4 regions of the Parvibaculum sp. genome follow, and region 2 is predicted to be linked to each of the others. Evidence: predicted binding sites of a transcription regulator. Region 2 holds the regulator's gene; each other region holds the start of a gene.
The links. The regulator PhoB, encoded in region 2, activates phosphate uptake and scavenging genes when phosphate is short. The targets are predictions, from matches to a motif close to TGTCATNNANCTGTCAT.
Positions count from the first base shown of each region.

Region 1: a site for PhoB is predicted at 1,034-1,050, ahead of KF719_RS15015 (inorganic phosphate transporter). Genes of this name have one in related genera too.
Region 3: a site for PhoB is predicted at 1,018-1,034, ahead of KF719_RS11640 (glycerophosphodiester phosphodiesterase family protein). Genes of this name have one in related genera too.
Region 4: a site for PhoB is predicted at 864-880, ahead of KF719_RS02940 (PhoX family phosphatase). Genes of this name have one in related genera too.

Region 1 is NZ_JAHBYN010000001.1:3,043,948-3,046,129, reverse strand. Features, by position in the region: gene KF719_RS15015 (inorganic phosphate transporter) at 1-938, opposite strand, end outside; gene KF719_RS15010 (YcgN family cysteine cluster protein) at 1,079-1,540, opposite strand; gene KF719_RS15005 (PBP1A family penicillin-binding protein) at 1,746-2,182, shown strand, end outside.
Region 2 is NZ_JAHBYN010000001.1:2,493,841-2,496,022, reverse strand. Features, by position in the region: gene KF719_RS12330 (GcrA family cell cycle regulator) at 30-548, shown strand; gene phoB (phosphate regulon transcriptional regulator PhoB) at 643-1,338, opposite strand; gene phoU (phosphate signaling complex protein PhoU) at 1,434-2,150, opposite strand.
Region 3 is NZ_JAHBYN010000001.1:2,353,021-2,355,202, reverse strand. Features, by position in the region: gene KF719_RS11650 (LLM class flavin-dependent oxidoreductase) at 1-474, opposite strand, end outside; gene KF719_RS11645 (hypothetical protein) at 590-841, opposite strand; gene KF719_RS11640 (glycerophosphodiester phosphodiesterase family protein) at 1,143-2,096, shown strand; gene infC (translation initiation factor IF-3) at 2,153-2,182, opposite strand, start outside.
Region 4 is NZ_JAHBYN010000001.1:559,379-561,560, reverse strand. Features, by position in the region: gene KF719_RS02940 (PhoX family phosphatase) at 1-818, opposite strand, end outside; gene KF719_RS02935 (gamma carbonic anhydrase family protein) at 977-1,507, shown strand; gene KF719_RS02930 (DUF192 domain-containing protein) at 1,507-1,980, shown strand; gene KF719_RS02925 (enoyl-CoA hydratase/isomerase family protein) at 2,030-2,182, shown strand, end outside.

The DNA.
Region 1 (2,182 bases), 550 kb from region 2:
CCATGCGCGAACGACAAGAGTGCGGCGGCGAAGATCAGCGGCAGCGTGAAAAGCCGCGCCACATGCTTGCGGCGGTTTTCGATGGTCGTGGCACGGCGCGCGATCCAGGGGCGCGACAGCCACCAGCCGGCCGCGAAACCGGCGGCGCCCAATGCCCACACCGTTTCGGGCGCCGGCCGCCAGATGCGCGAGAAACCCTTCAGCGACAGATACATCGCGAAGGTGCCCGCCATCAGGCCGATCATCACCGGCACCCAGCGTTTGGCCGCCGTGATCCGGTCCTCGCGAAAGAGCACCGTCCATTTGACGAAGCCGAGAAGGCCGGCCGCGATGATGCCACCCATCAGCGGCGAGATCACCCAGCTCGCGGCAATCGCGCTCATCATCGACCAGTTGATCGCCGCCATGCCGGCCGCCGCGACGCCCGCGCCCAGCACGCCGCCGACAATCGAATGCGTCGTCGAAACGGGCGCGTTGAGGAATGTCGCCAGATGGATCCAGAGTGCGGCGGCGAGGAAGGACGCCATCATCAGCAACACGAAGTCGAGCACCGCAAGCGATTCCGAAGGCTGGACGATGTTGCGCGAGATCGTGTTGACGACATCGCCGCCCGCCAGGATCGCACCCGCCGCCTCGCAGATTGCGGCGATGATCAATGCGGCGCCGAGCGGCAGCGCGCGGCTGCCGACCGCCGGTCCCATATTGTTGGCGACATCGTTGGCGCCGATGTTCAGCGCCATGTAGCCGGCGATCACCCCGCCCGCGATCACGAAGATGCTGAGCGGTCCCACCGGCGCGAGGCCGGCCATGAACAAAAAGATGGCCAGCAGGAAAATGACGGCAAGACCCGGCGCCGCGATCGAACGCGAAAGCGCATAGGTCGCCTCTTCGAGACGGACGACCTTTTTGAGGTCCTTGTCGAGTGTGCTCTTCGCCAAAACCGCCCCCGAATCGTCCGCCGCCCCCAGGCGAACCGGCCGGGGAGAGCCTTTAGCATTTCGGGCGGGGCCCGGCTAGCATTTGTGACGGTTTTTTGACAGTTCGATGACAGTCGGGGGTCCGGGGGGCCCGCCGAGGCTCATTCGGGCGGCATCAGCGGCCAGTCGACGATCCGCAATTCGAGGTCCTCCATGTCGACCTCGTCCTCGTAGAGAAACCGTCCGTGAACGGACATTCCCGCGAGGCGCACCGTCTCGAATTCGCCCGAGACCAGCGGGTGCCACCACGGCAGGTCCTTGCCCTCCTTCAACAAACGGTAGGCGCAGGAAGGCGGCATCCAGTCGATGTCCTCGAGATTTTGCGGCGTCAGCGTCACGCAATCGGGCACCAGCGTCGAACGGTTCGGATAGTCCGAGCAGCGGCAGGTCTCCGCATCGAGCAGGCGGCAGGCGATGTCGGTGTATTCGAGTTGGCCGGTGTCCTCGTCCTGAAGCTTGGTCAGGCAGCACTTCGCGCAGCCGTCGCAAAGGCTTTCCCACTCCTCGCGGGTCATTTCGTCGAGGCGCTTCACGCGCCAGAAGGGTTCGCCGGTACCGGTCATTCCGGCACAGAACCTCGGCCCGCGCGCGCCGTCAAGCGGTTCCGGAAAATCACGGAATGCCTGCCATTGCTTCGCCGCGAAGGCGCCCCAATCCGCTCACAAAGTTAATTCAGTCTCGTTTCGGCGCAGTCCGGGGTGGCATGAGGCTCGCATGAAACCCCTGCCCGGTTGACGCCGGAAGTGTAGCTATCGAGGCAATTGACCCGTGTCGCAGGACGACGACGATCCCTATCCGATGCGCGCGCAGCAGCACCGCGCGCCATCGCACGACCTGCCGGAACCGCCCGATCCGGAGGATGAACGGTCGCGCGCCGCGCGCCGCTACCGTCCGGGTTTTCTTGCGACCCTTTCCTTCGTCCTCACCGCTTTCGTCGTCGGCGCCTTCCTCCTCGTTTCTCAGACGCTGCCCGACCTGCAACGCGCGATCGAAGCCGGGCCCGACGAAAGCCTGATGCTGACCGTGCTCGACGCGGAGGGCAACGAGATCGGCAGCCGCGGCAAGCGCACCACGCCCACGGTGCCGCTCGGCGAAATGCCGCCTTATCTCATCATGGCCGTCCTCGCGACCGAGGACCGCCGCTTCTACGAACATCGCGGTTTCGATCCGCGCGGCATCGCGCGCGCCATGTGGTCCAACCTCAA
Region 2 (2,182 bases):
GGGCCAGCGAGGGGGCCCAAGGGGAAAACATCATGTGGACCGACGAACGCGTGGAACTGCTGAAGAAGCTCTGGGCCGACGGCCTGAGCGCCAGCCAGGTCGCCAAGCAGCTTGGCGGCGTCACCCGCAATGCCGTGATCGGCAAGGTGCATCGCCTCGGCCTGTCCGGCCGCGCGACGCCGAGCCGCCCGGCGCGGACCCGGGCGCCCGGCCCGCGGACGCTGGTTCGCGGCCGGCCCGACCCGCTGACCGGCGAGGCGCGCCCGGAAGACCGTGCCGTGCGCGAGACGGCGGAGGCAAGCGAACCCGCCGCCCATGAGGAGCGGATGCTCGAGCCGAGCCAGCGCGCCACGGTGCTGACGCTGACCGAGCACACCTGCAAATGGCCGATCGGCGATCCGGGGCGGCCGGGATTTCATTTCTGCGGGCGCGGCGCCGACAATGGCTCGCCTTATTGCACCGAACATGCGCGGATGGCCTATCAGCCGGCGCAGGCGCGGCGCAATCGCGAACGGCCACGCACCAAGGATCACCGCCTGGTCAGCTAGGCGGCCGCCTTTCGGGGCGTCTTGAGGGGAAAGGGAAACCGGCACCGCGAGGATCGCGTGTGCCGGTTTTTCTTTGCCGCGATGCGCCAGGCCGTCAGGACAGGAACTGATCGTCCAGCGAATAGCCGGCCGAGCGCACGGTGCGGATCGGGTCCTTCTCGCCCTTGTCGTTGAGCGCCCGGCGCAGGCGGCCGACATGCACGTCCACCGTGCGCGCCTCGACATAGACATCCGAGCCCCAGACCGCATCCAGCAATTGCTCGCGGCTGAAGACGCGGCCGGGATGCTGGATCAGATGGTCGAGCAGGCGGTACTCGGTGGGGCCGAGCCGTACCTCCCGCTCGCCGCGGCGCACGCGGTGCGCGGCGCGGTCGACGACGATGTCGCCGAAAGTCACAAGGTCTTCCGAGAGCGCGGGGCGGATGCGGCGCATCACGGCGCGGACGCGCGCCAGCAGCTCCGTCATCGAGAAGGGCTTGGTCAGATAATCGTCGGCGCCGGTGTCGAGGCCGCGGATACGGTCGCCCTCCTCGCCGCGCGCCGTGATCATGATGATCGGCAGGTTGCGCGTCTCGTTGCGGGCGCGCAGTTGCCGGCAGACCTCGATGCCCGACATGCTCGGCAGCATCCAGTCCAGCAGCACCAGATCGGGCGGCGTCTCCTTGATCATCAGCACCGCCTCCTCGCCATCGGCGACGGTCACGACCTTGTAGCCTTCCTTGTCGAGATTGTACTGGAGGAGCGTCAGCAGCGCCTCCTCGTCCTCGACGATCATTACGGTCGGTTTCATGCGCCTCTCGAACTGGTTCCGTTCGTTTCCGACGGAATCCTGATCCTCTTCGCCGCTATGGGCAAGCACCATGGACATGATTCCTCCTGTTTTGCTCAGTTCCCGGCGCCGACGGCGGTCGTGCTCGTCGTGTCGCCCTTGGGTCGTTCGTCATGCACCCACTCGCCGGTGACGAGATAACCGACTGTTTCGGCAATGTTGGTGGCGTGGTCGCCGATGCGCTCGACATTCTTGGCGATGAACAGCAGATGGGTCGAAACGCCAATGGTGCGGGGGTCTTCCATCATGTAGGTCAGCAGTTCGCGGAAGACCGAGTTGTACATCGCGTCGATTTCCTCGTCCTCGCGCCAGACTTCCATGGCGGCGGCGGCCTCGCGGTTGGAATAGGCGTCGAGCACCTGCTTCAACTGCCGCTGGGCGAGACGGCCCATCCGGGCGATGCCCTGGATCAGCTTGTTGGCGCCTTCGAAATCGTTCTGCAGCACCAGCGCGCGCTTGGCGATGTTCTTGGCGAGATCGCCGATGCGTTCGAGATCGATCGAAATCTTGATCGCGGCAATCGCCTCGCGCAGGTCGGCGGCCATGGGCTGGCGCAGCGCAATCAGGCGAATCGCCTGCGACTCGATTTCGGCTTCCAGCGCGTCGATGCGCTGGTCCTCGCGAATCGTGCGTTCGGCGAGTTGTGCGTCGCGCCTGACGATCGCCTCGATCGATGCCGTAAGCTGCGCCTCCGTCAGCCCGCCCATCTGGGCGATCTGCGCCGAGAGACTGTCGAGCTCTTCCTGAAAGGACTTCACGATATGTTGGGTCACGCCCTGATCTCCTGTTGGCCTCGTAGTGCCCA
Region 3 (2,182 bases), 140 kb from region 2:
GAAATACTTGCCCTCGAAACCCGGATAGGGATCGAGCACCATCATGTTGGCGACCTGCTCGCCGGCCTCGATCGCCATGGCGCGCTTTTCCTTGGCCGGGATATTGAAACCGCCAAGCTCGAGCCGCGTCGCGCCCTCGCCGATGCCGAATTCGACGCGGCCATGCGACATGATGTCGAGCGTCGCGAGACCCTCGGCGGTGCGCGCGGGATGATTGTAGTTGGGGATCACCTGCCGGATGCCGTGGCCGAGGCGAATGTTTTTCGTCAGCGAAGCGGCGGCGGCGAGAAAGACTTCCGGCGAGGAGGAATGGGAATATTCGTCGAGAAAGTGGTGTTCGACTTCCCACGCATGATCGAAGCCGAGCCTGTCGGCCAGCACGATCTGCTCCAGCGCCTCGTGAAAGAGCCGCGCTTCGTCGCCCTCGTTCCAGGGCTTCGGCAGTTGCAATTCGTAAAAGACGCCGAACTTCATGATCTCACTCCCCGCGTTCCCGTTTCTTGTTGGGGAGAGTATCGGCCATCGTGCCGCGACAATGCAAAGGGTGGCGCGGCGGGGCGGCCAAAAAAAGGCCGCCGCCCAAGGTCCGTCAGCGCGTGCCTGACGCAGGGGAACGGCCGGACGCCTCGTCGCGCCGGGCCCGTTCGCGCTCGAACACCCGGCGGCGGGCGGCGTCGGTTTCGGCGGCAAGGCGCTGCCGCAACCGCTCGTCGTCGAGCCCGCGCAGCTCTTCTTCCAGCGCCGCCATTTCGACGGCGCGGCGCATCACGTCCTGCGTCTCGTAGTAGGAGTGCCTGGCGCGCTTGTGCCGGAGCCGGCGCCATATCGACGCAATCGGCATGTCATCACCTGTGTTGCCTGTGGCCTGCCGCGCTGGCGCCTCATGGCGCTCATTTCGCGACCTCGAATTCGCCGCATGGTTGCCGCAAAAGTCCGGCCCCGCGCGATCGCTCTTCTTGGTGATACGCTTGATACTATAATCACACATCGATGTGACGTCAGCGCCAAACGCTCTCCATGACAGCTCTGCGACGCTGTTTCATTTTGACGCGGGCGGCCGGAACGGGTCACATGGGCGGCTTTGAATTCGGCGCCTGCCGGGCGTTTTCCGGCGTCGCGTCATGGGGGATGAAGGAACGGACATGCGGAAGCCGTTACAGATCGCGCATCGCGGCGGCGCGGGGCTCTGGCCTGAAAACACGATGGAAGCCTTCGAGCGCGCCATCGCCATGGACGCCGAGGGTATCGAACTCGACGTGCATCTGAGCCGCGACGGGAAACTCGTTGTCCATCACGACGAGAGCCTGAAACCCGCCATCGCGCGGGGCCCGGACGGCCAGTGGCTGACCCGCCCGACGCCGCTTCTCAAGGAATTGTCCGCCGCCGAACTCGCCGCCTACGATGTCGGCCGGCTCCGGCCCGGCGCCGGCTATTCGGCGCGCTATCCCGAACAAACGCCGTTCGACGGCGCGCGCGTACCGCTGCTTGCCGATGTCTATGCGCTGGTCAAGCGCGCGGCAAAGCCCGGCTTCCGTCTCTATGTCGAACTGAAGACAGCGCTGCTCGATCTTTCGCAATCGGCCGATCCTGTGGCGCTTGCCGATGCGGCAGTCGCGCTGACGCGCGCGCAGGGGATTTCGGAAACCGTCACCTTCGTCTCCTTCGACTGGCGGGCGCTCGGCCATGCAAAGGAGATCGCGCCCGATATTCTCAACGCCTTCACGACGCTTCCTTTTTTCCAGATCGATCCGGAGGACGCCTCCGCGGCCCGCGACGTGCCGGGTTCGGAAGACGATCTCATTCGCCGCGCCTCGGCCGGCGGCGCGCCCTGGACGGCCGGTTTCGACTGGCGCACGCAAGCGGGCGCGACTTTCGCCGAGCGCATGCTGCGGGCCATCGCATCCGGCCCGGCGGATGGCTGGTTTTCCTGGCATGGCGACGTGACCTCAACCACCGCAGCGCTTGCGGGCGAGCTTGGCCTCGCGGTCTCATGCTGGACGGTCGACGAGGAAGCGGAAATGCAGCGGCTTGCGGCGCTTGGCATCGAGGCGATCCTGACCGACCGGCCGGACCGCTTGAAAAAGCTGCTCGCCTGACAAAAAAGGCCCGGCGCACAATCGGCCGGGCCTTCCTGTCTTTGCGTCGGCTGCCGTTATTTCGGCGCCAGCACCATGATCATCTG
Region 4 (2,182 bases), 1.9 Mb from region 2:
TCTTCCGACATCAGCCAAGTGCCCCAGGGTGTGATGCCGCCGGCGCAATTGTTGAGCGTGCCCATGACCGTGCGGCCTTCGGGGTCCTCGGAGGTTTGCAGGCGCGGATGGCCGGCTGCCGGACCGGAAATCCGCATCGGGGTTGCAAGCGGCGTGATGCGGCGGTTGTAGGCGCTGTCGCGCACGACGTTCCACTTGCGGTCCTTGCCGCGTGCGACCTCGACGATGCTGCCGCCATGCGCGGCCATCGAGATTTCGGCGATCTCGCGGGTGAAAAGCTCAAGCGGGTTCTGTCCCGGCGCCGGAACGAGGCCCGGATGCATCAGATCGTCATTGGTGTATTCGTGATGAATACAAAGCAGGCCGCGGTCGCTCGACCGCGAGCCATATGGCAGCGGGACGAAACCGACATAGTCGTTGTTATATCCGAACTGCTGCAATTGGCGTTCGGCGCTCTGGTTCAGCGGGTCGAATTCCGGTGCGCCCGGCAAAACCGGGTCGCCCCAGCGGATCAGGATGTCGGCGCTGTGACCGGCCCCCACGTGATGGGTTTCGTCGACGCCATGCGGCACTTCCGCGAAGCCGAAAATATCGTCGGGCGCAAAGCCGGACGTGTCGCCGCAGGCGGCCAGCGGCAGGGCGCTTGCGGACGCAAGCAGCGCTGCCTTGCCGATGCCTTTCAGCACGTCGCGGCGGGCGAGGCGGCGGCTCCAGAGTTCGCCGAGCGTCGGCGCCATGGCGCGGGCCACGGGCCTGTCGTCGGCCGCTTCCATCGCCTCGCCGATGCTGCCGGTCTCCGATGTTTTCCGTCGCGTCATGCCGTTCTCTCCTCCCGGTTGCCGAGCGGACGTTAGGCGCCGCCCTTGACGCGCGAATGACACCCTATTTTCCGGGCACTCCGCAAGCCTCGTCTCCGTCTTCGAGGCATGGCATAGTCCGCGTCGCGAGAAATACAGAGAAACGGGGAGACGTGTTCATGGCCATTTACGCCATCGGCGATGCGAAGCCGATCCTGCCGCCGGAGGGCGAATACTGGATTGCGCCAAATGCGCAGGTGATGGGCAATGTGAAGCTGGAGAAGAACGCCAGCGTCTGGTTCGGCGCGGTGTTGCGCGGCGACAACGAGCTCATCACCATCGGCGAGAACTCCAACGTGCAGGACGGTTCGGTGCTGCACACCGATCCCGGTTCGCCGCTGACCATCGAGCGCGACGTCACCATCGGCCATATGGTGATGCTGCATGGTTGCACCATCGGTGCGGGCAGCCTCGTCGGCATCGGCAGCATCATCCTCAACAATACGCGCATCGGGAAAGGTTGCCTCATCGGGGCCAATACGCTGATCGCGGAAGGCAAGGACATTCCCGACTATTCGATGGTGCTCGGCGCGCCGGGCAAGATCATCCGCACGCTCGACAAGGAAACGGCCGAGGCATTGCGGCTGTCCTCCGACCACTATGTCCAGAACTGGAAGCGGTATGCTTCGGGCATGAAGCGTCTCGACTGATGCGTGCCGCGTCGCTTGCCGCCGTTCTGATTGCGGGGCTCGCCCTTTGGGCCTGTGCGCCGCTGGCCGGCGCGGAGACGACGCTCAATGTCGAGACGGCGGCAGGCACGACGCATCGTTTCACCGTCGAGCTGGCGCGGAGCGACGAGGAAATCCGGCGGGGGTTGATGTTCCGCGAGAGCCTCGACGAGGACGCGGGCATGCTCTTTTTCTATTCCCAATGCCGGATCGCCCATTTCTGGATGAAGAACACGCTTATTCCGCTCGACATGATCTTCATCGAGGCCGACGGGCGGATCGCTTCCATCGCGGCGATGACCGAGCCGCTGTCGCTCGACATTCATGCCTCCGGCGTGCCGGTCAACGGGGTGCTGGAAATCGGCGGCGGGGTTGCGGCGGCGCGTGGCATAGCGCCCGGCGACTATGTCCGCCACCCGTGGTTCGGCGAGGGCGGGGCGGCTGTTTGCGGCTGAGCTTTTAGGCTAGTCTCGGCGGCAACGTCATCCGGACAGGGAGAAACAAATGAGCCAGGCCAAACAGGCGCCCGAAGCCGCGCCGCAGGAAGTCCTCTACGAGGTCTCCGACCATATCGCGACCATCACGCTCAATGCGCCGGAGCGCATGAACACGATTTCGGGCGTCATGCTGAACCAGTTGACCGAAAGGCTGCTGGAG